Linked DNA regions of Phreatobacter oligotrophus. The protein of the gene in region 2 binds, or shares a complex with, the protein of the main gene of each other region. Links are inferred from orthologs where the notes say so. Each region holds a gene or a part of one and is shown on either strand. Other genes may lie near its edges.

What was found.
Region 1: the proteins of xseA (region 2) and C8P69_RS05150 are in contact, whole or in part, in a cryo-EM structure (PDB 8TXR), measured with the Escherichia coli proteins. The link is inferred for Phreatobacter oligotrophus from one-to-one orthologs.

Annotation. Positions count from the first base shown.
Region 1 is NZ_PZZL01000002.1:245,124-259,232, reverse strand. What follows is about bases 5,724-8,547. They hold C8P69_RS05150 (exodeoxyribonuclease VII small subunit), read left to right. Parts: upstream 5,724-6,917; coding sequence 6,918-7,178; downstream 7,179-8,547. Other genes in these bases: C8P69_RS05140 (MFS transporter), read left to right, coding at 7,981-8,547; C8P69_RS05145 (hypothetical protein), read left to right, coding at 7,328-7,621; C8P69_RS05155 (histone deacetylase family protein), read left to right, coding at 5,958-6,887; C8P69_RS05160 (DUF1194 domain-containing protein), read right to left, coding at 5,724-5,738. Outside these bases: dxs (1-deoxy-D-xylulose-5-phosphate synthase), read right to left, coding at 1-912; C8P69_RS05180 (pirin family protein), read right to left, coding at 1,109-2,026; C8P69_RS05175 (GIY-YIG nuclease family protein), read left to right, coding at 2,449-2,763; C8P69_RS05170 (SDR family oxidoreductase), read right to left, coding at 2,952-3,740; C8P69_RS05165 (VOC family protein), read left to right, coding at 3,935-4,912; more of C8P69_RS05160, read right to left, coding at 4,920-5,723; more of C8P69_RS05140, read left to right, coding at 8,548-9,654; C8P69_RS05135 (methyl-accepting chemotaxis protein), read left to right, coding at 10,057-11,745; C8P69_RS05130 (DUF2147 domain-containing protein), read right to left, coding at 11,759-12,130; C8P69_RS05125 (methyl-accepting chemotaxis protein), read right to left, coding at 12,278-13,966. UniProt on the Escherichia coli protein: Bidirectionally degrades single-stranded DNA into large acid-insoluble oligonucleotides, which are then degraded further into small acid-soluble oligonucleotides.
Region 2 is NZ_PZZL01000002.1:553,015-567,129, forward strand. Bases 75-2,904 are described here. They hold xseA (exodeoxyribonuclease VII large subunit), read right to left. Parts: upstream 2,377-2,904; coding sequence 772-2,376; downstream 75-771. Other genes in these bases: C8P69_RS06605 (alpha/beta hydrolase), read left to right, coding at 75-765; purD (phosphoribosylamine--glycine ligase), read left to right, coding at 2,487-2,904. In the rest of the region: more of C8P69_RS06605, read left to right, coding at 1-74; more of purD, read left to right, coding at 2,905-3,770; C8P69_RS06620 (alpha/beta fold hydrolase), read left to right, coding at 3,844-4,755; C8P69_RS06625 (TIGR01459 family HAD-type hydrolase), read left to right, coding at 4,808-5,689; C8P69_RS06630 (protein phosphatase CheZ), read right to left, coding at 5,724-6,401; C8P69_RS06635 (response regulator), read right to left, coding at 6,506-6,889; C8P69_RS06640 (DUF983 domain-containing protein), read left to right, coding at 7,126-7,503; C8P69_RS06645 (SURF1 family protein), read left to right, coding at 7,519-8,310; C8P69_RS06650 (hypothetical protein), read left to right, coding at 8,408-8,593; C8P69_RS06655 (hypothetical protein), read left to right, coding at 8,599-8,817; C8P69_RS23460 (hypothetical protein), read left to right, coding at 8,814-9,077; C8P69_RS06660 (M16 family metallopeptidase), read right to left, coding at 9,091-10,440; C8P69_RS06665 (M16 family metallopeptidase), read right to left, coding at 10,440-11,801; C8P69_RS06670 (cytochrome c oxidase subunit 3), read right to left, coding at 11,938-12,816; C8P69_RS06675 (cytochrome c oxidase assembly protein), read right to left, coding at 12,864-13,466; C8P69_RS06680 (CoxF protein), read right to left, coding at 13,475-13,639; C8P69_RS06685 (heme o synthase), read right to left, coding at 13,647-14,115. UniProt on the Escherichia coli protein: Bidirectionally degrades single-stranded DNA into large acid-insoluble oligonucleotides, which are then degraded further into small acid-soluble oligonucleotides.

The DNA.
Region 1 (14,109 bases), 300 kb from region 2 along the record:
CTTCACCACGCCATGATACTTGTCGGCGCTGGCCTCGGCGGGGGCATAGCCCTTGCCCTTCTGCGTCACGACATGGACGAGGATCGGCCCGAAATCGGCGTCCCGGACGTTCTTCAGCACGGGGAGCAGGTGATCGAGATTGTGCCCATCGATGGGCCCGACATAGTAGAAGCCCAGCTCCTCGAACAGCGTGCCGCCGGTGACGAAGCCGCGCGCATGCTCCACCGCCCGAGTCACCGTGCGGTCGATGGTCTTGCCGAGGCGGCTCGTCAGCTGCTTCCCGATGTCGCGCAGCTTCAGATAGGTCTTGCCCGAGGCGAGACGCGCCAGATAGGCCGACATGGCGCCGACCGGCGGGGCGATCGACATGTCGTTGTCGTTGAGGATGACGATCAGCCGCTCGTGACGGGCGCCGGCATTGTTCATCGCCTCATAGGCCATGCCGGCGGACATGGCGCCGTCGCCGATCACCGCGATGACATTGGTGTTCGCGCCGGAGAGGTCGCGCGCCACGGCCATGCCGAGGCCGGCCGAGATCGAGGTCGAGGAATGCGCCGCGCCGAACGGGTCGTACTCGCTCTCCGAGCGCTTGGTGAAGCCGGAGAGGCCGCCGCCCTGGCGCAAGGTGCGGATGCGGTCGCGCCGGCCGGTGAGGATCTTGTGCGGATAGGTCTGGTGGCCGACATCCCAGATGATGCGGTCGGCGGGCGTGTCGAAGACGTAGTGCAGGGCCGTGGTCAGCTCGATGACGCCAAGGCCCGCGCCGAGATGGCCGCCGGTCACCGAAACGGCCGAGATGGTCTCGGCACGCAGCTCGTCGGCGACCTGCCTAAGCTGGTGTTCAGGCAGCTTGCGCAGGTCGGACGGGATGCGGATCGTGTCGAGGAGCGGCGTGTCGGGGCGGTCTGTCACTCGTCTCACCAGGCCAAGGACGTCAGGGGCGGTCTCAGGGCTTCCTACGCAGGGAAGGCCATGTCGGACCCGCCGAGCGCCACGCCTGAGCGTGCTCTCGTAGGCGGGACGGGTTACACCACAGCGCCGCCCGGCGCAATGCGACGGGGGCGTGACGGCCCTGCCGCTGCGAAGCGATCGTCCTTTGGCCTGCCAATCATTCCGGCAGCGGAATGAACTCCTCCTCGTCGCCGGGGACCGTGTCGAAACGCTTCTGCTTCCAGTCCTCCTTGGCCTGTTCCAGCCGCTCCTTGGAGGAGGAGACGAAGTTCCACCAGATGAGGCGCGGACCGTCCATGGTGGCGCCGCCGCAGAGGATCAGCCGCGCCGGGCGCGTGGCCGAGAGCGTGATGCGGTCGCCGGGGCGCAGCACCAGCAGCTGGCCGGGCTGGAACAGGTCGCCCTGGACGTCGATCTCGCCGGAGACGACATAGATGCAGCGCTCCTCGGTGTCGGCATCGACGGGAAGCTTCGCCCCGGCCTCCAGGGAGATGTCGCCATAGATGGTCGGCCAGTTCTGCGTGACCGGCGATGTCGCGCCATAGAGCGAGCCCATCACCACGCGGATGGTCTTGCCCTCGCCGGTGATGACCGGGAGCTCGCGCTCCTCCACATGCTCGAAGCCCGGAGCCGTCTCCTCGTGGGTCTTTGGCAGGGCGACCCAGCTCTGGATGCCGTGCAGCTTGTGGCCGGAGGCCTTGAGCGCCGGGTCGGTGCGCTCGGAATGAACGATGCCGCGACCGGCGGTCATGAGGTTCACCTCGCCCGGCCGCACCGGAACATAGGTGCCGAGGGAATCCCGGTGCTGGATCTCGCCCTCGAACAGATAGGTGACGGTGGACAGGCCGATATGGGGGTGGGGCCGCACGTCGATGCCGCCGCCATCCTTGAACTCGGCCGGGCCCATCTCGTCGAAAAAGATGAAGGGGCCGACCATGCGGCGCTTGGCGAAGGGCAGGGCGCGTCTGACGGTGAAGCCGCCGAGGTCGTGGGTGCGCGGCACGATGAGCATCTCGATCGCGTCGCAGGACAGCGTGTCGCCGGGGGTCGGATCAGGCGTCGGGGCGAAGGACATCGCGGGGCTCCTCGGATGGGGCGTCGATGTCGCAGAGGCTATCGGAGGCGGGGGGCGAGGGCGACCGGCAATCGGGCGCGCAGGGCTTGCGGGGATGCAAGGAAATGGGGGTCGAATGCGTCGGAAAGGCGGCGCGGATGCCTTGGCGATGTGCCCGTCATGTCGGGCGCTTCCAAACCTCTCCCCGGCGGGGAGAGGTCGGCCGCAGGCCTACGCAGGAACCACTGCCGTCACCCCCGGCGAGGCCCAAAGCGAGGTGCGAACGCATCTCGCGTTCGCTCGATGCTTTGAGGCCGAGGGAAGGGGGTCCAGAGTTCACAAGGGCGGCTGGTCCGGCGGGTAGGAACCACCCCGATGATCAGGCGGCGACTGACCCGGCTATCTTCGCCGTAACTCTGGGGCAGCCTGTTGCGAGATCTCGTATGCGATCGAGAGGCCCGTTCTACGTCTACATCCTCGCCAACCGTCGCCACGGCACCCTGTACGTTGGCGTCACCAATGACATCTCCCGCCGCACTTTCGAGCATCGTACGGGCGTGGGAGCTGTCTTCACCCGCCGCTATTCCGTCCATCGCCTAGTCTGGATGGAACCTTATGACAGGGTTGCCGAAGCCATCGCCCGAGAAAAGCAGATCAAGGGTTGGAATCGGGCCTGGAAAATCCGGTTGATCGAAAGCAGCAATCCTGAATGGCGCGACCTGCATGAAGAGCTCGCCGGGCGGGGGCAGTCAGGATAGTGGACCCCCTTCCCCTCGCTTCGCTCGGCCGGGGGTGACGGGTGGTGGGCCGTCCCGGTCGTAAGTTTAACCGCAAAGGCTGGCTAGGGGGGCATTCGCCGCGGGGGGTGAAGCCCCCGCAGCGAAGGCTAGCATGCCGGGGAGCGGGAATGAGGGCAGCCCAATTCGAAGGCCGCCCGCTCCCATCCTCAGACGTTCTTCGTCGCGCCGCCGTCGACGCGGATCTTCGAGCCGGTGATGTAGCCGGCCTGCTCCGAGCAGAGGAACGCGGCGGTCGCGCCGAACTCGGCGGCCGTGCCGAGGCGCCCGGCCGGGATCGTGGCGATCGAGGCGGACTGGATGTCCTCCATCGACTTGCCGGAGCGCTTGGCATTGGCCTCGTCGAGCTCGCGGATGCGGTCGGTGGCGATGCGGCCTGGCAGGATCATGTTGACGGTCACATTGTCCTTTGCGACCTCGGTCGACAGGGTCTTCGACCAGCCGACGATGGTCGAGCGCAGGGCGTTCGACAGGGCGAGGTTCGGAATCGGGTTCTCGACGCCGGAGGAGGCGACCGTGAGGATGCGGCCCCACTTGCGGGCGCGCATGCCCGGCAGGACCTTGGCGGTGATCTGGAAGACCGGCTCCACCATGGTCTTGAAGTACTTCGCCCATTCGTCACCCGCGACTTCCGTGGCGGGCTTGGCGGGCGGGCCGCCGGTATTGTTCACGAGGATGTCGATGCGCCCCAGCGTCTTCTCGGCGAGCGCCACGATCTCCTCCACCGCGCCCTCGGCGCCGAGGTCCGCGGCCATGCCATAGGCTTTGCCCTTGCCGCGCGCGGTGATCGCCTCGGCATTGGCCTTGATGCGATCGGCGGTGCGGCCGACCAGCATCACGGTCACGCCTTCGGCGGCGAGCGCTTCAGCAATGCCGAGTCCGAGACCGCGGCTCGAGGCCAGAACGAGGGCTTTCTTGTCGGACAGGCCGAAATCCATGTCATCCTCCGTAGGGAACGGCGCGCAGATGAGCCCGAAGTGCCCGGGGATGCAAGAGGACGGCACGCGGGACAGGTCGGCGCCGGGTGGAACGTCCGGCGCCCTGCTCGCCCGAATGTGATGGTGCAGCGCAGCGACGTGAACACCAGTGGCGCCCCGGCCGTGGCATGAGGCGAGCAACAGGGGGGCCTGCCATGACCATTGCCATCACGCGTCGTCGCATCATCGAACTCACCGGTGCCGCAAGCATCGCCGTTGCCACGGCCGCCGCGCTGCGCGCCGAGGGCGCTATGCCCGCCGGCACGGCGCCGGTCGTGGTCGCCCATGCGACGCCGTTGCGCATCGGCGCGGTCAGCCTGGTCGTCCGCGACCTGGATCGTGTCGCCGCCTTCTACCGCGATGTCATCGGTCTCGCGGTGCTGGAGCGCCGGGCGGATGGCGCATCGCTCGGCGTCGATGGCACAGCCCTTCTGCACCTTGTCCATCGCCCTGCCGCGCCCTTCGAGGCGCAAGGCTCGGCCGGCCTCTACCACACCGCCTTCCTCATGCCGACGCGCAAGGACCTCGCCCGCTGGCTGGTCCATGTCGCCGCGAACCGCGTGCGCCTCACCGGCTTTGCCGACCATCACGTCAGCGAGGCGGTCTATCTCGACGATCCCGAGGGCAACGGCATCGAGGTCTATGCCGACCGCCCGCCGGAGCGCTGGCGCTGGGACGGCGCGGCGGTCACCATGACCACCGAGCATCTCGACATCGACGACCTCGTCTCGCTCACCAATATCCGCGTCCCCGATTATGCCGCCGCGCCATCAGGCCTGCGCATCGGCCATGTCCACCTCAGGGTCGGCGACACCGACCGCGCCGCCGCCTTCTATGGCGGGCTCGTTGGCCTCGACATGACCCGCCAGCGGCCGGGCGCGGCCTTCATGTCGGCCGGGCGCTACCATCACCATCTCGGCCTGAACGTCTGGCAGAGCCGCGGCGCCGGCCCGCGCGACCGCGCGGCGACCGGCCTCGGCTGGTTCTCGCTCGAAGCGGCGAGCGCCGAGCTTCTGGAGGCGCGGCGCGACAAGCTCGCCACGGGTGGCGCCAGCGTCATCTCCGTGCCGGGCGGCATCGAGACGAGCGATCCCTGGGGCACCAGCGTCCGGATCGTGCCGCGCCCGGCCTGATCGCCGGTCAGTTGCGCTCCCAGCGCTCCCGCCACAGCCGCTCGCCGGCAAGGCAATCGGCCTTCTGGTTCTGGGCCGGGACGATGCCGGGCATGTCGGGCAGCGGCCAGACCGGCGTGATGCCGGCGACCTCGAGGATCAGCTTGCGCCGCGTCGCGGTGACGAATTCCTCGGGCGTGGTGATCGGGATCATGAAGGAGCCCGGCCCGCCGACCACGCAGTCCTGATAGTAGACGTCGAGATTAGGAATATCGACGAAGCGCTGGTTGGCGCGCGGCATGAGGATGGGCAGGCCGTTGATGACGATGCCCTTGGCGAGGGCGTCGTCGCGGGCGATTTCCACGTGGGGGCCGCTGTTGTTGGAGCCGTCGCCCGACACGTCGATGACCCGGCGCATGGCGCGGATGCCGGATTTCTGGATCAGCTCGGCGCTCGCCTCGATGCCGCCGGAGATCGAGGTGCGGAAGGCCCGCCGGTAGGGCTTGGCTTCCAGCTCGGCGGCGAAGGCGCGGGCGCTCTCCGGTCCGTCGATGATGCGCCAGTCGATGACCACCTGCCGCTCGTGATGGCCAGCCCATTCGAGATAGGCGATGGCGATCTTGCCGATGAGCCCCTTGCGGATGGCGTCGATCACCTCCTGCGAGGTGATGGCCTTGATGTAGCCCTCGCGCTGGAGGCGCTGTTCCTCCGGGTCCATCGAATAGGAAATGTCGACCGCCAGGACGATCTGTACATCCACTTCCGTCACCGCCGCGCGGTTCTGGGCGAAGGCGGGAAAGGCCACCGCACCGAGCAGCGACACGACGAGGATCAATGCACGGATCATGAAAAACCCCGAGCAATGGGCCGAACGTCATCAGCCTGACACAAGGTGACCCAGGGGGAAACGCATGATCCTCGCCGCTCCACGCTGCAACGCAGCGCCTCCCATCACGATTGCGTGGGCGCAATTGGTTGCACCGGCCGCGCCGTGGTTCCATCATTGCCCGCGGAGCGGCCCCGGCGCGGGCCGGCTTCCCGCCAGTGCATCGAGGGGCCGGCCGCTGTGACCACACTCGTCATCTCCCACGCCAAGTGCCTCGAGCACCAGACGCCCTTCGGCCATCCCGAGCGTGCCGACCGCCTCAGGATGATCACCCACGTGCTGGAGCACGAGCGCTTCGCGGATCTCGCCCGCGACGAGGCGCCCGAGGCCCCGGTGGAGGCCATCATCCGCGTCCATCCGCCGGAATTCGTCGACAAGCTGCAGAATGCCACGCCCTTCGTCGGCCTGGTCCACGTCGATGGCGACACGACGCTGTCGCCCGGCTCCTACGAGGCGGCGCTGCGCTCGGCCGGAGGCGGCATCTTCGCGGTGGACGAGGTCATGGCCGGCAAGGTCAGCAACGCCTTCGTCGCGACCCGCCCGCCCGGCCATCACGCCGAGACGGCGACCGCCATGGGCTTCTGCCTGTTCAACAATGCCGCCATCGCCGCCCGCCACGCCCAGGCGCGGCACGGCGCCGAGCGCGTCGCGATCATGGATTTCGACGTCCACCACGGCAACGGCACGCAGGACGTCTTCTGGTCCGACGCCTCGGTCATGTACCTGTCGACCCACGAAATGCCGCTCTATCCCGGCACGGGCGCGCCGAGCGAGACCGGCGCCCACAACCAGATCGTCAATGCGCCGCTGCGCGCCGGCGATGGCGGCGACGAGTTCCGCGAGGCCATGGACACGGTGATCCTGCCGCGCATGCGCGCCTTCCGGCCGGACCTCGTCATCATCTCCGCGGGCTTCGACGCCCACGAGCGCGACCCGCTCGCAAACATCAACCTCAACGAGGCCGATTTCGCCTGGGCGACCAAGCGGATGATGGAGGTGGCCGACGAGTCCTGCGGCGGCCGCGTCGTCTCGCTGCTGGAGGGCGGCTATGACCTCGAAGGCCTCGGCCGTTCCGTCGGCGCCCATGTCATGGCATTGATGCGCGGCTGACCGACCGATTCCCACCGCGAGAGTTCCGCCATGAGCGACACCAGCGCCGCCTCCCATGCCGACGTCGCCGGCCTCTCTTTCGAGAAGGCGCTGGGCGAGCTGGAGGCCATCGTCACGCGGCTGGAGCGGGGCGACGTGGCCCTCGAGGAATCGATCGCCATCTACGAGCGCGGCGAGGCGCTGAAGAAGCGCTGCGAGGCGCTGCTGCGCGACGCCGAGGCGCGGGTGCAGAAGATCACCCTGGCCGCCGACGGCTCGCCCTCCGGCACGACGCCGCTCGATCCGGGCTGATCACGGCGGCATTAACGTTACGTCAAACATTCCCGTCCCGCCCTGTGACGCAGGCTTAACCTCTTGGTAAGACCGCGCTGTCGGTGGCTTCACCGATGGCCGGACCGGCAAGGACCGCCGGCCTGTTCCGCGTATCGAGGGGAAGTTCCATGCGTATCACCCTGAAGGGCGCCGCCGTCGCGCTCGCCCTGTCGCTCTCCGCCGTCGTCGCCGCTGCCCCGGCCGCCCAGGCCAAGCCGAAGGTCATCGTCGCCGGCACCAGCGCCGCCGCCAAGTGGTCGACCATCGGCATCATCGGCGTCGCCAGCGTCCTCGTCGGCTATGACATCATGCGCCGCTTCGGCTGCACCGGCGACTTCCTGCGCCTGGGCGGCCCGGGCTTCGACGGCCCGGTCGGCAACAACGCCATCATGCCGCCGCGCCGCTGCACCCCGGCCCGCTGATCGGCCATCCACCATCGCTTGTCGACGCCCGGCCGCCCCCGCGGTCGGGCGTTGTCGTTTCGGGCTGGCGTGGCACCAGCCGAGCCCAAAACCGATTGAGATTGCGCGTATCGGCATACCTGCGGCTTTGGGACGCAGGCCTCCGACATCGCGTCGCAGAGCGGGGGAGGGAACGATTCCAATGTCTTCCCGCGGCGCACCATGGCGCGGCCCCGCCATTCCCTACCAAAGTCTAAACGGCCTCGGGTTGTAGGGGATACTGCTTAGGTTAGCTGTCTGTCTGCAGGGCCTAACGCCCGCCTAGTGGGGAAATTGCCATGACGACAGCAACACCGACGGTGGATGAACGAACGCGTCCGATGACGCGGGAAGAGAAGAAGGTCATCCTGGCCTCCTCGGCCGGCACCATCTTCGAATGGTACGACTTCTATCTCTACGGCTCGCTGGCCGCCATCATTGGCGCCCAGTTCTTCTCGGCCTTCCCGGAAGCCACGCGCAACGTCTTCGCGCTGCTGGCCTTCGCCGCCGGCTTCCTTGTCCGCCCCTTCGGTGCGCTGTTTTTCGGCCGCCTCGGCGACATGGTCGGCCGCAAGTACACCTTCCTGATGACCATCCTGATCATGGGCATCTCGACCTTCGTGGTCGGCCTGCTGCCGAGCTACGAGACGATCGGCTGGATCGCCCCGGTCATCCTCATCATCCTGCGCATGCTCCAGGGCCTGGCGCTGGGCGGCGAGTATGGTGGTGCCGTCGTCTATGTGGCCGAGCACGCGCCCAACCATCGCCGCGGCTTCTACACCTCGTGGATCCAGACCACCGCGACGCTCGGCCTGCTGCTGTCGCTGATGGTCATCCTCGCGGTCCGCTCCTGGACCGGTGAGGCCGCCTTTGCCGCCTGGGGCTGGCGCATCCCCTTCCTGCTCTCGATCTTCCTGCTCGGCATCTCGCTCTACATCCGCCTGCAGATGGAGGAGAGCCCGGCTTTCGCGAAGATGAAGGCGGAAGGCACCGGCTCGAAGGCGCCGCTCTCCGAGGCCTTCGGCCAGTGGAAGAACGCCAAGTTCGCCGTCATCGCCCTGCTCGGCCTCGTCGCCGGCCAGGCGGTCGTCTGGTACACCGGCCAGTTCTATGCGTTGTTCTTCCTGCAGAGCATCCTGCGCGTCGACATGTACACGGCGAACGTGCTCATCGCCTGGTCTCTGCTCCTCGGCACCGGTGGCTTCATCATCTTCGGTTCGCTGTCGGACAGGATCGGCCGCAAGCCGATCATCCTCGCCGGCTGCGTGCTCGCTGCGGTGACCTACTTCCCGGTCTTCAAGTTCATCACGGCGACGGCGAACCCCGCCCTCCACGCCGCGCATGAGCGGACCAAGGTCACGGTCATCGCCGACAAGGAGCAGTGCTCGTTCCAGTTCAATCCGACCGGTACGGCGCGCTTCACCTCGTCCTGCGACATCGCCAAGGCGCTGCTCGCCCGCTCCTCGGTGAACTACTCCGTCGAGGAGGCTCCGAAGGGCGCGATCACCAAGATCCGCGTCGGCACGACCGAGGTCGCGGCCTACGACATGTCGAAGCTGACGGGTGATCAGGTCCGCACGGTGCCGGCCGAGTTCACCCGCGCGGTGAATGCGGCCCTTGCCGCCGGCGGCTACCCGCCGCCCGGCGCGCCGAACCCGACCACGGTGAAGATGAATCACTTCTTCGACCTGTTCAACGCGCAGGTCTTCCCGCTGGTCCTCGTGCTGACCTACCTCGTGGTGCTCGTCACCATGGTGTACGGCCCGATCGCCGCGGCGCTGGTGGAACTCTTCCCGACCCGCATCCGCTACACCGGCATGTCGCTGCCCTATCACATCGGCAACGGCTGGTTCGGCGGCCTGATGCCCGCCACGTCCTTCGCGATGATCGCGCAGACCGGCGACATCTATTACGGCCTCTGGTACCCGATCGTCATCGCCATGGTGACCGTCGTGATCGGCGCGATCTTCGTGCCCGAGAATAAGGACAAGGACATCTTCGCCGACGCCCGGTGAGGATGCACCCGCCGCGCCCCGGCGCGGCGGAAACGGCCTCAAGACAAACGCCCGGTTGCGGAAGCAGCCGGGCGTTTCCGCATCGGAATGTGCAATAGTTTCTGTGAAAACAACAGGGCGATGCCGCCTCGCGGTATGGTTGTTCCGTAAGGGAATATAACCCCGAGGACGTTTCAGTAGGCTGCTTTATGACGATGTATGTCTCAATCGTGCATCCCAATATGAATCGATTAAAAGAAATAAGAGTTTGAAATCGTTCCAAATATAATGTTTATCTCGCATTATGACATTGTATAGATGAATGTCAAATACGACGGTTGCTGACGGAATGTCAGGGAATGTTTCAATGTTAATTGGTTTTTAAAGGATCAAAGACAGAAGGGATGGCGAGGAGAACTCGCTATGGCCCTGTTTCGCAATCTCGGTATCGGCCCGAAGCTGCTATCGGTCGTCGCCTTCCTGATCGTCGTGATCGGCCTCGTTGCCGCGGCGGGGCTCTCCGCCGTCTCCGTGACCAGCACCAGCGGGCAAAACGTCCGGGCGGCCAGCGAGATGCTGCAACATGCCGGCCGCGGCACCGCCAATCTGCTGAGCTATGCGCGGGCCGTCGAGTTCATCCCGCTGGAACTGCCGGCGGAGGAGCGTCGTCGCTTCTATGACCAGGCCGTCGACGAAGCGGGCCGCTTCGAGCGGCGCCTGCGCGAAATCGTGACTGCCGACACGGCCGGTCGATTCACCCGCGAGATCGCCCAGATCCGTGACCGCCTTTCGACCTACCAGGCGGCGCGCGAGCAGGTCTGGACCAGCGCCCAGGCCGGGGACCTGGAGAAGTCGGGACGCATCGCCTTCGAGGCGGCGCCCGTCGTTGCCGAGATGCGGGAGGCGATCCGCCGCGTCGAGGCCGAGGTCTTCAAGCAGTTCACCGAGCAGGGCCAGGCCATGGATGCCGCCGCCCGGGAGGCCTATTGGGTGGTCGGCCTTGTCGGCTCGGCCGGCGCCCTCGTGGGTCTCGTCTTCGCAGTCTGGGTCGTCATCTGGGGCGTGGTGCGACCGCTCCTCGCCATGACCGGCGCGATGCGCAGCGTCGCTGCAGGGGACCTCGCTGTCTCCATCCCCGCCGTGGGGCAGAAGGACGAGGTCGGCCAGCTCGCCGATGCCCTCCAGGTCTTCCGCCGGTCCGCCGAGGACAACCTCGCGCTGCGCGCCGCGCAGGAGGCCGAGAAAGCGCGGGCTGAAATAGCCCAGCGCGAGATGATGGCCCGGGTGGCGAGCGAGTTCGAGGCTGCCGTGGGCGGCATCGTCGAGGCGGTGTCGGCCTCGGCCGCCCAGCTCCGCTCCTCCGCCGAGGGGCTCTCGGCCTCCGCGGAGGAGGCCTCCGGCCGGACCGCGACCATCGCCGCCGCCTCGGAGCAGAGCTCGGTGAACATCCAGACCGCCGCGGCCGCGGCCGAGGAAATGGCCGCATCCGTCCGCGAGATCGCCGGCCGCGTCGCCCGGTCGGCCACCATGGCCGCCGAGGCGGTCAGCACCGCCGACGGCACGGCCGCCTCGATCCAGGAACTGGCCGGCAAGGTCAACGCCATCGGCGCCATCGTCGAATTGATCAGCGGCGTCGCCGGCCAGACCAATCTCCTGGCGCTGAACGCCACCATCGAGGCCGCGCGGGCGGGTGAGGCCGGCAAGGGCTTCGCCGTGGTGGCGGCCGAGGTGAAGGGTCTCGCCGACCAGACCGCCAAGGCGACGACCGAGATCGCCCGCCAGATCGCGGCCATCCAGGAGGCAACCTCGGGCTCCGTCCGCTCCATCGGCGGCATTGCCGGCAACATCCGCGAGATCAATCTCGTCGCGACCGAGATTGCCGCGGCCGTGGAGGAACAGACCGCCGCGACCACCGAGATCGCCCGCAATGTTCAGCAGGCCTCCGCCGGCTCGACCGAGGTGTCCTCGAACATCGTCAATGTGTCGGGCGTCATCTCAGCGACCGGGGGCTCGGCCAGTGAGCTCCTCGCCGCCGCACGCGAGCTCTCCGTCCAGGCAGACCGGATGCGGAGCGAGGTGAAGGCCTTCCTCGGCAATATCCGGGCGGCTTGACGGGAAGCGGCCCTCAGCGGGCCGCCGTCCACGTCACCTCGCGGCAGAGCAGCCGGCCAAGGATGCAGCCCTTGGTGCTCATCTGCTGGCCGTTCGAGGTGATGATGATGTTGTAGCTGCGCTGCCGCTTCGGGTCGAAGGCGGTGCCGGCGAGGCGCCCGCCGCCTTCCGGCGCCAGCGTCATGATGAGGCGGTCACCCACCTCCTCGCCGTTGCTGGTATCGCCGATCCACACATTGGTGGCGCAGACCTTGTCGCCGCAGGGGGCGATGCGGACGCGGGCATTGCCGTCGCCGCGCATCCAGGTGCCGTCGATCGTGTTGGCGCTGGCGGCCGTGGCCGACAGGATCAGGCCGGACGCCGCAAGAAGGGACAGGAACCGCATGGATCATCTCCGCCGATGGTCATGACAGGCTGACTACGGCGGAGGTCGCGATCCGGTTCCCGCCGCGCTGCAAAAAAGTCGGCAAACAGCGCGCCGGGTCAAGCGATGAGGCGGGGGTGGGACGACGTGACGCCGTCCCGCCCGAGGTCAGGCCGCCCGCACGGTGGCGAGGAAACGGTCCACCTCGCTCTTCAGGCGGACGCCCTGCTGCGAGAGCTCCTGCGCGGCCGAGAGGACCTGCGTGGAGGCCGAACCGGTCTCGACGGCGCCCTGGTTCACCTCGACGATCGAGGTGGCGACCTCCACCGTTCCCTTGGCCGCCTGCTGGACGTTGCGGGCGATCTCCTGCGTCGCGGCGCCCTGTTCCTCCACCGCCGCGGCAATGGCGGCGGCGACATCGGACACCTCGACGATGGTGGCGCCGATCATCTGGATGGAGGCGGCAGCCTCGCGGGTCGCCGCCTGCATGGCGGTGATCTGCGCGCCGATGGCCTCGGTCGCCTTGGCGGTCTGGCCGGCGAGCTGCTTCACCTCGGAGGCGACCACCGCGAAGCCCTTGCCGGCCTCGCCGGCGCGCGCCGCCTCGATCGTGGCGTTGAGGGCGAGGAGGTTCGTCTGCTCGGCAACGGCGGTGATCAGCTTCACCACCTCGCCGATGCGGCCTGCCGCGTCGAGGAGCTCGGTGACCTTGGTATCGGTCGCCTTGACGTCGGCCACCGCGGCCCGCGCCTTGGCATTGGAATGCTGGACCTGCCGGGCGATCTCGTGGATGGACGAGGTCATCTCGTCGGTGGCGGCAGCGACCGCCTGGACATTGCCGGAAGCCTGCTCTGAGGCGGCAGCCACCATGCCGGACTTGTGCTGCGTGGCTTCGGCCGTGCCGGTGAGGGTCGAGGCGGCGGCCTCCAGCTCGGTCGAGGCCGAGGACACGGTCGAGACCACCTCGCCGACGGAATGTTCGAACTCCGCCACGGCAGCGGCGACGACATCGGCGCGGCGCTCCTTGGCGGCCTGCTCGGCCTCCCGCTCGGCGGCGAGGCGGCGGCTCTCGATGAGGTTTGCCTTGAAGGTCTCCAGGGCGCCCGCAAGCTTGCCGATCTCGTCCGCCTGGCCGAGGGCCGGCACCGCGACGGCGGTGTCGCCATCCGCGACCTTGAGCATGGCCTCCGTCATGGCGTTGAGCGGCCGGGTGATGAAGCCGATGAGGATGAAGCCGGCGAGGGCAAGGCTGGTGACGACGCCGACGGCCAGAACGATGCCGATGCTCCACTTCGCCTGGGTCAAGGCTGCGTCGGAGGCGGTGACGGCGTCGTTCTGGCGCTGCATGGCTCGGTCCTCGAGGCCGCGCATCACCTGCCGGATCGAGGCGATGATCCCCGCCGATTCGAAGGCGATCTTGCCGGCGTCGTCGAAGGCGCCGTCACGCGACAAGGCCTTGATCCGCTGGCCGCGCTCCTCGTGCTGCGCCAGAAGCTGGCGCATCTTGGCCACGTCATCGCGTCCGGCCTGCTGCCGTGCGCCGGCCTCAAGCTGCTCCAGGCGGCGACGGAAGCGAGCCGCCTCATCGACCACCTGCTTTTCAAAAGCCTCCCGCTCGGCGATCGGCATCTCGATCGGCAGGAATTCGACTGCCCGGGCATAGGAGAGGAGGTTCGCCGTGCCCCGGCCCGCCTGTTCGACGCGAACGACCGAGGCCTCGATTTCCCTTCGGGCGTCATGGATGGCACCGAAGCCCCAGAAGGCCGTGGCCGTCACGATGAGCATGGTGGCGAGCAGGAGGCCCATCGCGATGAGGATCTTCGGAGCGATGGGAATGTTGCGGAGAAGGCGGTTCATGAGAGCGGTGCGTCCATATGACCCAAGGTAAGGACGACAGAAAGCGCCTTGGAAATTAATAAAATGCGTCGGATAAAGAATAATCTGACCCCTATCCGATACAAATTGTCACCAGGATGTCGAATGTCTCGTGTCTTGGTGGA
Region 2 (14,115 bases):
GGTGTCGCGGTTCTCGTCCACGGCTCGACCGGCTTTTCCGCCAGCATGGACGGGTTGGCGCGCAGCCTGAACGGACAGGGTTTCACCATCTATTCGCTCGACCTGCGCGGCCATGGCGAGAGCGGCCCGCTCGGCGACATTCGCTATCGCGGCCAGCTGGAAGACGACATGGCCGACCTGCTCAAGGTCATCGAAGAGCGCCATCCGCAGGAGAAAAGGCTGCTCGTCGGCCATTCCCTCGGCGGGGCCTTCGCCCTGCGCATCGGCGCAGGTCCCTTACGCGAGCGCTTCCACGCCTATCTCGCAACCTCGCCTTTCCTCTCGGCCGATCCGACCGTCAGCCGCCCCGGCTCCGGCGGCTGGGCGGATGCCGCCGTTCCGCGCATCATCGCGCTGAGCCTGCTCAACGGCATGGGCATCTCGGCCTTCGACGGCCTCGCCGCCGTCGCCTATGCGGTGCCGGACGATGCCCGGGGCAAGCGCGCGCGGATCTATTCGCACCGGCTGCTCGCGAATATGAGCCTGCCCCGTGACTGGCGCGCCGCCCTGGGGGCGATCAAGCGTCCCGCCGCCATCCTCATCGGCGCGGAGGACGAGATGTTCCTCGCCAGCGCCTATTCGGCGGCCGTGAGGGCCGCGAACCCGGCCATCGACGTGACGGTCATCCCCGGCACCGACCATATGGGCAGCACGGTTCAGCCTGAGGCTCTCTCGCGGGTGGCGGAGACGGCGGTGCGGTTGCGCGAGGCGGCGCCGGCCCGCTGACGGAGGCTAGAACAGGGTCCCCTGCCCTTCCGTCCTGCCCTCACCCGCCTTCCGCGGCTTCGGCTCGGCCGACCGGGGGGAAGGCTTCGGCGAGGCGGGCGGCGCCTCGCCCTCGGCGGTGGCGGCGATGCGGCCGTCGGCGAATTCGATGGCCAGCGCCGTGCCGGGACCGATCGCGGCGGCCGAGCGCAGCGGGCGACCCTCGGCATCGCGCACCAGCGCGAAGCCCCGGGCGAGGACGCCCTGGTAGGAGAGCGCGGCGAGGAGCTTGGTCGCGGCATCCAGCCGGTCGCGGCGGCGGCGCAGGACAAGGTCCATGGCGCGCGTCGACCGCGCCTCGATCGCCGCGAGCCGCTCGCCGGCCCGGCCGATCCGGTCGGTCTGGCTGCGGGCATAGACGCCGAGGGACCGGGTGAGCCGGGAGGCCAGCGTGTCGAAGCCTTGACGCCGCGTCTCGGTGCGGCGTGTCAGCGCCGTCGCGGCGCGACCGGACAGGGCGTCGATGCGGTCGCGCGAGCGGTCGATCCTCAGCCGCAGCACGCCCGGCGCGAGGCGGCCCGCGGCGCGCAGCAGCCTTGCGCGATGGGCGCCGGCATTGGCGGCCAGGGCATTGGGCAGGCGTTCGCCGGCCGCATCCAGCCGCTGGCGGGCCGTTTCCAGCAACCGCTCTGCATCGGGCAAGGCGCGGGCCGCGGCGCGCAGCTCGGTCCGCCGGCCCTCCATGCCCCGCGCGACCGCCAGACCGAGCCGGCGGCCGAGGCCCTGCGTCTCGGCGATCAGGTCGGCGCGCACCGGCACCGCCATTTCGGCGGCGGCCGTGGGGGTGGGGGCGCGGCGGTCAGCGGCAAAGTCGATGAGGGTGGTGTCGGTCTCGTGGCCGACCGCCGAGATGAGCGGAATCGCGCTCTCGAAGGCGGCGCGGACGACGATCTCCTCGTTGAAGCCCCAGAGGTCCTCCAGCGAGCCGCCGCCGCGGGCGACGATGATGACGTCGGGCCGGGGCAGGTCGTCGTCGGGGCCGATCGCGTTGAAGCCGCGGATGGCGGCGGCGACTTCCGCGGCGCTGCCCTCGCCCTGCACGCGCACCGGCCAGACGAGGACGGTGCGGGGGAAGCGATCCTCCAGCCGATGCAGGATGTCGCGAATGACCGCGCCGGTGGGCGAGGTGACGACGCCGATCACCGTCGGCAGATAGGGCAAGGGGCGCTTGCGGGCGGGATCGAACAGGCCCTCCGCTGCGAGCTTGCGGCGGCGCTCCTCCAGCAGCGCCATCAGCGCTCCGACGCCGGCCGGCTCCAGGCTCTCGATGACCACCTGGTACTTGGACGAGCCGGGGAAGGTGGTCACGCGCCCCGTGGCGATGACCTCCAGGCCCTCCTGCGGCTTCACCTTGAGGCGGCCATAGACGCCCTTCCAGATCACCGCCTCGATGGTGGCGCCCTCGTCCTTCAGGCGGAAATAGACGTGGCCGGAGCCGCTGGGGCCCTTGAAGCCGGAGACCTCGCCGCGCAGCCGCACATAGCCGAACGCGTCCTCCACCGTCCGCTTGATGGCGGCGGAGAGGTCCGAGACCGAAATCTCGGGCGTGTTGGACGGGACGATGTCGGCCATGCGAAGCGAATCCGTTGCCGGACGGGGCGCTCTTGTCTAGACGCTGCGGGACGCGGGTTGAAGGGGCGATCGGCCTTGGCCGGCCATCGCCCAAGCCGGTGGAGACAGTGATGAACGTGCTTCTGATCGGCGGCGGCGGCCGCGAACATGCCCTCGCCTGGGCGCTTTCCGCGAGCCCGCTGCTCACAACGCTTCACTGCGCACCAGGCAATCCCGGCATCGCCGAGGTCGCGACGCTCGCGGCGATCAACGTCACCGACCACGCCGCCGTCGTCGCCTACTGCCGGACCCACGCCATCACCTTCGTGGTGGTCGGGCCGGAGGCGCCGCTCGTGGCGGGCCTTGCCGACGATCTCCATGCCGCCGGCATCAAGGTCTTCGGCCCGTCGAAGGCGGCGGCCCAGCTCGAAGGCTCCAAGGGCTTTACCAAGGACCTCTGCCGCGAATTCTCCATTCCCACGGCGGCCTATGAGCGCTTCACTGCGGCCGAGCCCGCCAAGGACTATGTGCGCCGCATGGGCGCGCCGATCGTCGTCAAGGCTGACGGCCTTGCCGCCGGCAAGGGCGTGGTCGTCGCCATGACGCTCGACGAGGCGCTGGCCGCCGTCGACATGATGTTCGAGGGCGGCATGGGGGCGGCCGGCGCCTCGGTCGTCGTCGAGGAGTTCATGACCGGCGAGGAGGCCTCGTTTTTTGCGCTCTGCGACGGGGACAACGCCCTCGCCCTCGCCACCGCCCAAGACCACAAGCGCGTCGGCGACGGTGACACCGGGCCGAATACCGGCGGCATGGGCGCCTATTCGCCCGCCCCGGTCATGACGCCGGCCATGGTCGAGCGCACCATGGCGGAGATCATCCGCCCGACGCTGGCCGCGATGAAGGTCAAGGGCCATCCGTTCAAGGGCGTGCTCTTCGCCGGCCTGATGATCACCGCCGAAGGGCCGAAGCTCATCGAGTACAATTGCCGCTTCGGCGACCCGGAATGCCAGGTGCTGATGATGCGGCTGAAGGACGACCTGCTGACGCTGCTGCTGGCGGCGGCCGACGGCCAGCTCAAGACGATGAGCGTGCGCTGGTATGACGACGTGGCGCTGACCGTGGTCATGGCGGCCAGGGGCTATCCCGGCACGCCCGAGAAGGGCAGCGTCATCCGCGGTATCGAGCGCGCGCGCGAGCTCGCCGGTGTCGAGGTCTTCCATGCCGGCACGGCGGCGAAGGACGGCGACCTCGTTGCCAATGGCGGGCGCGTGCTGGCGGTCACGGCCACGGGCGCCACGGTGACGGAGGCCCAGGCGAAGGCCTATGCCGCCGTCGACCTCATCGACTGGCCGGGCGGCTTCTGTCGCCGCGACATCGGCTGGCAGGCGGTCGCGCGCGAGAAGGCCGGGGCCTGAAGTCTCTGCCGAACTGCTGACACCCAATGGCCACCTGCGGCGTTATGCTTGGCATGACCTGCAGGAGGCCCTGATGGCGACCCACGACCTGTTTCCCGGTTTCGAATCCCACTGGCTCGACACCTCGGCCGGGCAGATCTTCGCGCGCTCGGGCGGCTCCGGCCCGCCGCTGCTGCTCGTCCATGGCTTCCCGCAGACCCATGTCGAGTGGCACAAGATCGCCCCGGAGCTGGCGAAGCGCTTCACCCTCGTGCTGCCTGACCTGCCGGGCTATGGCTGGTCGGCCGCGCCCCGCGGCGACCGCAACCATTTCCCCTATGCCAAGCGCGACATGGCGAAGGCGCTGATCGAGGTGATGGAGCGGCTCGGCCATGCGCGGTTCATGGTCTGTGGCCACGACCGTGGCGCGCGGGTCACCTATCGGATGGCGCTCGACCATCCCGGCCGCATGGAAAGGCTCGCCCTCATCGATATCGTGCCGACCATCGTCATGTGGGAGCGCATCCGCGCTGCGCCGTCGCCGAAGACCGAGCACTGGATCTTCCTGTCCGGGCCCCAGGGCCAGCCGGAAGCCGAGATCGGCCGCAACCCCACGGCCTATCTCGAGGAGAAGCTGTCGCTCTGGACCAAGAGCGGCACGCTCGACGCTTATGACAATCGCGCGCTGCAGCACTATCGCGACTTCTTCAACGACCCCTCGCGCATCCATGCCTGCTGCGAGGACTATCGCGCCGGCGCCACCGTGGACCTCGCCGCCGACGAGGCGGACAAGGCGGCGGGCCGTACCATCGGTACGCCGGTTCATGTGGTCTGGGGCGATGCCGGCATTCCCTCGGCAGGCTCCAGCCCGCTCGATGCCTGGCGCCTCTTCGCGCCGAAGGCGACCGGCGAGGCCGTGGATAGCGGCCATTTCGTCCCCGAGGAGAACCCGGCAGGGTGCCTTGCGGCGCTCCTGCCCTTCCTCACGGCGCCGGCGCTGCGCTGACCGCGCAGCACCGCCGCTTGACCCGCGCCGCCCCGCCCCTTAACCGGCGGGCATGAACGCCAACGCCCCTGCCGCCCTGCCGCCGGTCATCGACGGACTCTCCGCCATCGCCGGGGACTATGACCTCGTCTTCTCCGATGTCTGGGGCGTGCTGCACAACGGCATGAGGGCGCATCCCGGCGCCTGCGACGCGCTGGTGCGCATCCGCCAACGGGGCGTGCCGGTGATCCTCATCACCAACGCCCCGCGCCAGGCGCCGGTTGTGGTCGGCCAGCTCGACCGGCTGGGCGTGCCGCGGGCGGCCTATGACGCCATCGTCACGTCAGGCGACGTATCGCGCACCTACATGCGTACGCGCCCGGGCGAGCCGGTCCACCATGTGGGCCCGCAGCGCGATCTCGTGGTCTTCGAGGGCATCGACACCCGCCTCGTCCCCATCGAGGAGGCGGCCTATGTGGTCTGCACCGGCCTCGTTGACGATCGCACGGAGACGCCGGACGACTACCAGGAGCGGCTCGAGCGCATGAAGGCGCGCGACCTGTTCTTCCTGTGCGGCAATCCCGACAAGGTGGTGGAGGTCGGCCACGACCTCATCTTCTGCGCCGGCGCCATCGGCGACCGCTACCAGTCCATGGGCGGTGACGTGCTCTATGCCGGTAAGCCCTACGAACCGGCCTACGAGGCCTGCTGGGATTATGCCGAGCGCATCCTCGGCAAGCGGCCGGATCCCTCGCGGGTCCTGTGCATCGGCGATGCCATGCGCACCGACGTCGCCGGGGCCGTGCGCATGGGCTACGACTGCCTGTTCCTGGCAGAGGGCATCCACGCGGAAGTGCTGTTGGGATCAGATGGCCTGAAGCGCGACGGCCTCGCCGCACTCATCGGCGAGACCGGCCAGCATCCGCGGCACGTGATGCGCAAACTGGTCTGGTGAGCGAAAGGCCCGGCTCAGCGCGCCGGGCGGAACGTCACTTCGCGAGAGCCTCGCCCTTGGCCTTCTTCTCGGGCTTGGCGAACAGCGCATCGACGTCGTTCTGATCGACACCCTCACCGTCGAGCTGCGGCCCGTGGAGGATGTTCTTGATCTTGCGCTCCTCGCGGCGGCGCTCGTCCTCGGAGAGGTAGCCGTCGGCATCGGCCGCGTTGATCGCGTCGGCGAAGCGGGTGACGCGCATCTCGATATGCTTGAGCGTATCGATGACCTTGGCGACGCGCTGGCCGGTGATGTCCTGGAAGGAGCAGGCCTCGAAGATGAGCATCATACGCTCGTCGACCATGGCCTTGTAGGCGACGGGATCGGAAGCGTCCGCCGCCATGAGCTCCTCGGCGGCGCCCATGATGGTGTCGGTGGCCTTCTCGGTCGCCTTGACGATGGCGTCGAGCTCCATGCCGGCGGCCGGGATGCGGCTGTGCTTGAGATCGTTCGGCTGCAGGCGGCCGACCTCGACCTTCATGTTGGTGATGAAGGAGGCGATGTCCGAGAGCTCGCGGTACACCGACATGTCGATCGAGCGGAAGAAGCTCGACAGCGACTCGACGGTCACTTCGGCGAGGGCGACCACGTCGCCCAGCGACACGTCGCCGTTCCCCTTCGTCCGGATGAACTGGACGATGCGATCGAGGTGATCGGTGGAAACTTTCTTCATGATCGCCTGTCCTCGCGGTGGTCGGCTCGTTGCGGCGTCACGCCGGCTGGGTGCCGACTGCCGCAAGGGCAGTCGACGGGGCGTAGGCCGGCGATAGGCCGTTCTCAGTCGGCGAAGACCGCGTCGATCTTGGCCTTCAGCGTCTGGGCGTTGAAAGGCTTCACGATGTAGTTGTTCACGCCGGCCTTCTTCGCCGCGATGACGTTCTCCGTCTTCGACTCGGCGGTGACCATGATGAAGGGCGTGCGGGACAGGGAACCGTCGGCGCGAACCTCCTTCAGGAGCTCGTAGCCGGTCATCGGCTCCATGTTCCAGTCTGAGATCACGAGGCCGTACTTCTTCTCCTTCATCTTGGCGAGCGCGGCCGAACCGTCCGACGCATCGTCGATGTCGTCGAAGCCAAGCTGGTTCAGGAGGTTACGGATGATGCGGATCATCGTGTTGTAATCATCGACCACGAGGATCGGCATCGAGAGGTCAACAGCCATCACACTGCTCCAAACGCCGGCGCTGCTTCAGCGCACCGCTGGGAAGGTTTCATTGAACCGCACGCTAGGCGGCGTTCGGTACGAAAATGCCTTTCAGCCTTGAAGAAGCGGTTAACGTGGCGTCTGGCCGACCCCGAAAATACGGCCATATTGCCGCGGATCGGGTCCGATCATCCGCAGGGTTACAAATTGGTTTGTGCCGCGCGGAGGTCTAGAAGGTCCCGAGGAGGCCTTCCATGACCTATTACCAGGAGCAGTCGCCGGTCTCGACCGGACTGAAAGGGCGCTGCCCGCGCTGCGGGGAGGGCCATCTGTTCGACGGGTTCCTGTCGGTGAAGCCGAAATGCAGCGCCTGCGGCCTCGATTTCGCCTTCGCCGACAGCGGCGATGGCCCGGCCGTCTTCGTCATCCTGCTCGCCGGCTTCCTCATTTGCGGCGCGGCCCTGGTGGTGGAGGTGAAGTACACGCCGCCCTTCTGGGTCCATGCGCTGATCTTCGGGCCGATGGTGCTGATCGTCTGCCTCGGCCTCCTGCGGCCGATGAAGGGGCTGATGATCGCCCTCCAGTATCGCAACAATGCGCGCGAGGGCCGGCTCGACAGCAGGGATGCCTGACCCTATCTGACCGGCATGACAGCATCCGATCTGCCCGCATCCGACCGCCCGCGCGCCGCACGGCTGAAGAGCCTCGTGGTGCCGGGGCTCGCCGCGCTCGCGGCACTGGCGATCCTGCTGACGCTCGGAACCTGGCAGCTGAACCGCCTTGCCTGGAAGACCGGGCTCATCGCGCAGGTGGAGGAGCGCAGCCGCGCAGCGCCCGTGCCCCTGCCTCCACGTGCCACCTGGGCGGCCATGAGCGCCGAGCGCGACGAATATCGGCGCGTTTCAGTGTCAGGCCGCTTTCGCCACGAGGCGGAGGCCTATCTCTTCCATGTCGCCGGTGACAGCCGCCAGGCGGATCGCAACCGGCCATCCGGACAGGGCTATTTCGTGCTGACGCCCCTGGTCCTCGCCGACGGGTCCAGCGTCATCGTCAACCGCGGCTTCGTGCCGACGGATCGCCGCGATCCCGCCTCCCGCCGCGAGGGACTTGCCGAGGGGCCGGTGACCGTCACCGGCCTCGTGCGCTTCCCCGAGGCGCGCGGCACCTTCGCGGCCGTGGACGACACGGCGCGGCGGATCTTCTACACCCGCGATCTGGCCGCCATCGCCCGCGCGCAGGGGCTTGAGGCCACGGCCACCGCTCCCTTCTCCGTCGATGCCGACGCCACGCCGGTCGCCGGGGGCTGGCCGGTCGGCGGCGAGACGCGGCTGAGCTTCACCAACCGCCATCTCGAATATGCGGTGACGTGGTACGGGCTCGCCCTGACGCTGGTCGGCGTCTTCGGCGTCTTCGCCCGCCAGCGGCTCAAGGGGCGCTGACTTTACGCCGCCTTTGCGGTTCCCGGCCTGATCGATATGGCGCCTTGGCGGCCGGCGCGGCGATGGTCCCGGCGGTCCCCACAAGGAGGGCGCCGCCATGATCCCCATCGCACGTCACCGCATCGTTCTCAGGGCCATGAGGCCCGTCATCCGCTCCCGCAATCAGCCGGCGCCGATCAGCGCCTGGCGTGAGGTCGGCCACCGCCTGCTCGTCGCCACCGGCCTCGCGCTGCTCGTCGTCACGGTCCTAGCGGCGCGCGTCGCCTTGACCTGGCAGGGCTGACCGCCATGCCCCATCGCCTCAGCCCCGGCGCCAAGATCTTCATCGTCTGTCCGTCCGAGGATGGTCTGTGGATCGCGCGGGAAACCCACGGCCTTGCGGAAGGCCTCTTCCTGCAGCGCCGCGATGCCGTCCGCTTCGCCATGAGCGAGGGCGGGACGGAAAACATGGTCTGCCTCAGCGACACTGCGGCCTGCCCGTCCTGGCGCGGCCGCGGCCAGCGATGACGGGCAGCCGGCCCGATCACAAGCCACCGGCCTCCACCGCATCGGCCCGCTGCCATACGGCCAAACGCCAGACCGCCGAGCTTGCCGCGTTGTTCCAGGCCTATGTCGAGGCGCTGCATCCGCTCGTCTCGGACATGGTGCGGGCAGGCCTGTCCCCTGATGAGACCGCGGCGGCGCTGAACCGCCGCGGCATCCCGTGCTGGGGCCGTGACCGCTGGACGCCGTCCCTGGTGAGGACCGTGCTGCGGCAGCGCCCCTGATGCGAGCCGCGGCTCACATCCCCTCGGGCTTGCCGACCACCACCACCAGCATCCGCGGATCGGCGAACAGGCGCCTCGCCACCCTCTTCACATCGTCGAGGCTCACCGCCTCGATCAGCGCATTGCGCTGGTCGAGATAGTCGATGCCGAGCCCGTCGAGCTGGATACGGATGAGGTTCGAGGCGATCTGGATGGACGTCTCGAAGCGCAGGGCCCAGGAGCCGATGAGGTAGCGCTTGGCCTGTTCCAGCTCGATGGCCGTCGGACCGTCCGCCCCCATGCGCTTCAGCTCGGCGGTGATGACGGCGAGGCTCTCGGCCGCGCGGTCGTTGCGCGTCGAGGTCCCGCCGGTGACCATCCCGGCCGCGTCCAGGGCGGCGATGCCGGAGGAAACGGAATAGGCGAGGCCCCGCTTCTCGCGGACCTCCTGATAGAGCCGCGAGGAGAAGCCGCCGCCGCCGAGGATATGGTTCAGCACGAAGGCCGGGATGAAGTCCGGGTCCTCGCGGGTGACGCCGGGCAGGCCGAAGGAGATGGTCGCCTGCGGCACGTCGAGCGGCACGACCCGACGCTCGCCGAGGCCCGCCATGGTGACGGCCGGGACCGGCGCGAGTCGCGCCTTCGCCGGCAGGGCGCCGAAGATCTCGTCGAGCAGCGGCCCGAGCTCTTCCGCCGTGATGTCGCCGACGACCGCGACCTTCAGGTGCTCGCGGGCCAGCAGCCGGGCATGGACATCGCGCAGGTCCTCGACCGTGATGGCCTCGACGCTCTCGACCGTGCCGGCGGAGCGGCGGCCATAGGGATGGCCGGGAAAGGCAGTGGACCAGAACATGTCGCTGGCGATCGTGCCGGGCGTCGTCGAGCCGCGGCGGATGGAGGCGAGCACGGCTTGGCGGATGCGCTCCAGCGGGGCGGCGTCAAAGCGCGGCGCGGTGAGGGCCATCCGGAGGAGGTTCGCGGCCTCGGCGCGATTGTCGGTCAGCGTCCGCATCGAGCCGGAGAAGGTGTCGCGGCTCGCCGCGAAGCTGATCTCGATGGCGCGGTCCTGGAGCCGGGCGCTGAAGGTCTCGGAATCGAGGTCGCCGGCGCCCTCGTCCATCATGGCGGCGACCATGTTGGCGGTGCCCTCGCGGCCGGCGGGGTCCTGGGACGTGCCGCCCTTCATCGCAAAGGACAGCGCGAGCACGGGAAGATGCGTCTGGCGGACGAGCCAGGCCTCAATGCCGCTGGGCGAGGTCACCCGCTGGACGCGGCTGCCCTGGTCACCTCCTCCCTGCGGCTGGGCCTGGGCGGAGGGTGTGGGCGAGAGCGAGGCGAGCATGGCAAGGGTTCCGGCGGCGAGCCAGGCGAGGGCGGGCCGCATCAGCTGCGCTCCGCCCGGATGAGTTCGGCACTGACGGCGCGGCTGAAATCGAAGGCGCGCGGCGCGAGGTCATTGACCTGCCGGCGATCGACGGCGCGCACCCGCTCGACCCATTGCTGGAGGTCGGCGAGCGTCCCGCCGCAGGACAGGGCCGCGCCATACATGCGCGCCATGGAGGCCTGGCTGTCCTGGGAATAGATGGTGTCGGCGATGAGGCGGGTGCGGGCGCGCTCCAGCTCCTCGTCGGTGACGCCCTCGGCGGCGATGCGGGCGGCCACCTCGAGCAGCCCGGTCTCCAGCGCATCGAGCGCCACGCCGGGACGCGGCGAGGCATGGATGCCGAAGCGGCCGTCCCCCAGCGCCGTGCCGGCATACCAGCAGCCGGCGCTGACCGCGAGGCCGCGGTCGCTGACGAGGGTCTTGTAGAGCCGCCCGTTGGGCGAGGCGCCGACCACCTGCGACAGCAGTTCGAAGGCCTCGGCCTCCCCGGGCTTGGCCGTCGTGTAGGACGGGACCACCTGGCTGAGGCTGAGGCTCGGCTGGCGCACCCGGGGATCGGCGAGGCGCACGGTTTCGCGGGCGTCGCGGATGGCGGCCGGCGGGCGGCTGCGCGGGCGGATGGCGGGGTTGGCGTCGGCCTTGCCGTAGGTTTCCTCGGCGAGGCGGAAGACGGTCTCCGGAGTCACGTCGCCGGCGATGACGAGGATGGCGTTGTTCGGCGCGTAATGGCGCCGGTAGAACGCCATGGCGTCGTCGAGGTTGAGCTTCCGGATCTCCGACTCGAAGCCGATGATCGGGATGCCGTAGGGATGGTCCTCGCCCCAGAGGCGGGCCTGCATCCGCTCGCCGAGACGCGCGCCGGGATCGTTGTCGATGCGCTGGCGCCGCTCCTCCAGCACCACGTCGCGCTCGGGCAGGACGACGGCATCGGTGAGGACGAGGCCGGTCATGCGGTCGGCCTCGAAGTCCATCATGGCCGGCAGCTGGTTCGCGACGACGCGCTGGAAATAGCCGGTGTAGTCATAGGAGGTGAAGGCGTTTTCCTGGCCGCCGGCTGCCGTCACGGCGCGCGAGAAGACCGGCGCGGGATTGCGCTGCGTGCCCTTGAACATCAGGTGCTCGAGGAAATGGGCGAGACCCGACTTGCCCTTTTCCTCGTCAGCCGAGCCGACCCGGTACCACAGCATGTGGGTGACCACGGGGACCCGATGGTCGGGAATGGCGATGGCCTCCAGTCCATTGGCGAGGACATGGCGATAGGCGCGTTCCACGGGGATGCGCGCAAAGGCCGCCGACGGCAGGACGGCAGGCGCTGCGAGCGCGGTGAGGCCGAGTGTGAACATGCGGCGCGTCAGCTCCATCGGCGGTCCTCGTCGTGGGTCGGCTCAGCATCAAGGCACGGAAGCCAACTCGCCGCCATATGACAAGGACGTGAGCCGACTGCCAAACGAAAAGGGCGGCCCGCGGCCGCCCTCGTCGATCTCATGTGAAGGGGCTTCAGTGCCCGACCGCGCCGGCCAGCGCGCGGCCCGACCAGTCATGGCCCCAGACGTAGATGGCGGCGAACAGGAACAGCCACACCACGTCGACGAAGTGCCAGTACCAGGCCGCCGCCTCGAAGCCGAAGTGCTTCTCGGGGGTCAGGTGCGTGTCGCGGTAGAGACGCATCACGCAGACCAGCAGGAAGATGGTGCCGACGATGACATGGAAGCCGTGGAAGCCGGTCGCCATGAAGAAGGTGGCGCCGTAGATGTTGCCCGAGAAGGCGAAATGGGCGTGGGTGTACTCGTAGATCTGCAGGCAGGTGAAGAGGAAGCCCAGGATCACCGTGAACCACAGGTACATCTTCGCCTGCTCGCGCTCGCCCGTGACGATGTGATGGTGGGCGGCGGTCACGGTGGTGCCCGAGAGCAGCAGCACCATAGTGCCGAGCAGCGGGATCTGCAGCGGGTTGAAGGTCTCGATGCCCTTCGGCGGCCAGTGGCCGCCAGTGAGCTCGGTGCGCTGGTACTGGATCACCTCGGCGGGGAAGAAGGCCGCATCGAAATAGGCCCAGAACCAGGCGACGAAGAACATCACCTCGGAGGCGATGAACATGATCATGCCGTAGCGCAGGTGCAGCGACACGACGCGGGTGTGATGGCCTTCCTGGCCCTCGCGGATCACGTCCGCCCACCAGCCGTACATGGTGTAGAGCACGCCGATCAGGCCGGCGAAGAACACCACCCAGCCGATCTGCAGGCCGGCGGGGGCCATATGCTTCATCCACATCACGGCACCGACCGCCATGACGAAGGCCGACATCGAGCCCAGGAAGGGCCAGGGGCTGAGTGGCACCAGGTGGTAGTCGTGATGCTTGGCGTGGGCCTCGGCCATGGAAGTCTCCGTCTCCTCTCCGCGCCGCCAGGCGACGCGGCGATTGGTCAGTTTGTCCGCTCGGTCGTGGCCGGGCCGGTCGTCTGGGCGACCGGCTTCGGCTGGGCCTGGCGGTAAAAGGTGTAGCTGAGCGTGATCGTGTTCGCGGTGTTGGCGTTCGGATCGTCGGCGATGGCCGGATCGACGAAATAGACCACCGTGAACTCGCGCGTCTCGCCGGGGGCGAGCGTCTGCTCGGTGAAGCAGAAGCACTGGAGCTTGTTGAAGTAGCGGCCGGTCTCGTTGGGGGCGACGTTGTAGGTCGCCATGCCGGTGACGGTCTCGCGGGACGTGTTGGTGACCTTGTAGGTCATCGTGTGGGTTTCACCCGCCTTGATGCTCTGGCGGGAGGTGTCGACCTGGAAGCGCCAGGGCAGGCCGGCGCCGATGTTCGAATCGAACCGGACATCGATCGGATGGTCGATGACCCGGTCGGCCGGACGCTCGGCGCGCATCGTCGTGCCACCGAAGCCGGTGACGCGGCAGAACAGGTCGTAGAGCGGCACGGCGGCATAGGCGGCGCCGAACATGGTGGCGCCGAAGGCGAAGGCGGACAGCGCTACCTTGATGTCGCGCTTCCAGTTCCGGGGGGTGGGAGTGGTGACGCTCATGACCAGCCTCACATCGGACGCTGCAGGATGGCCGAGCCCTTCACCAGGGTGACCACCCAGAAGAGGACGCACAGGGCCCCGAGACCGAGCGCGATGGCCAGATTGCGCTGGCGCTGGCGGCGCTTCTCCTCGGGGGTGAGGATGATGCCGGGATCGGAGGTCGGCTCGCTCATGCGCGCCTCACCAGAACCGGGCCAGGACGAGATGCTCGACGAGGAGCACCGCGAAGAGGCCGAAGAGATAGAGGATCGAGAAGCCGAACATGCGGCCGGAGGCCTTGCGGGCCGCGCCGCCCTCGCGGTGGCGCAGGATCTCGATCGCGCACCAGATCATGCCGAGGCCACCGGCGGCGGCAACCAGGCCATAGGTGATGCCGGCAAAGCCGAGAAGCGAAGGCGCGACGCCGATGGGGGCGAGAACGATGCTGTAGAGCAGGATCTGCTTGCGCGTCTCCGCCTCGCCGCAGGCGACCGGCATCATCGGAATGCCGGCGCGGGCATAGTCCTCGGACTTCAGCAGCGCCAGCGCCCAGAAGTGGGGCGGCGTCCAGATGAAGATGATGAGGAAGAGGATGATCGATTCGAGCGACACCGAGCCTGTCACGGCGGCCCAGCCGATCATCGGCGGGAAGGCGCCGGCGGCGCCGCCG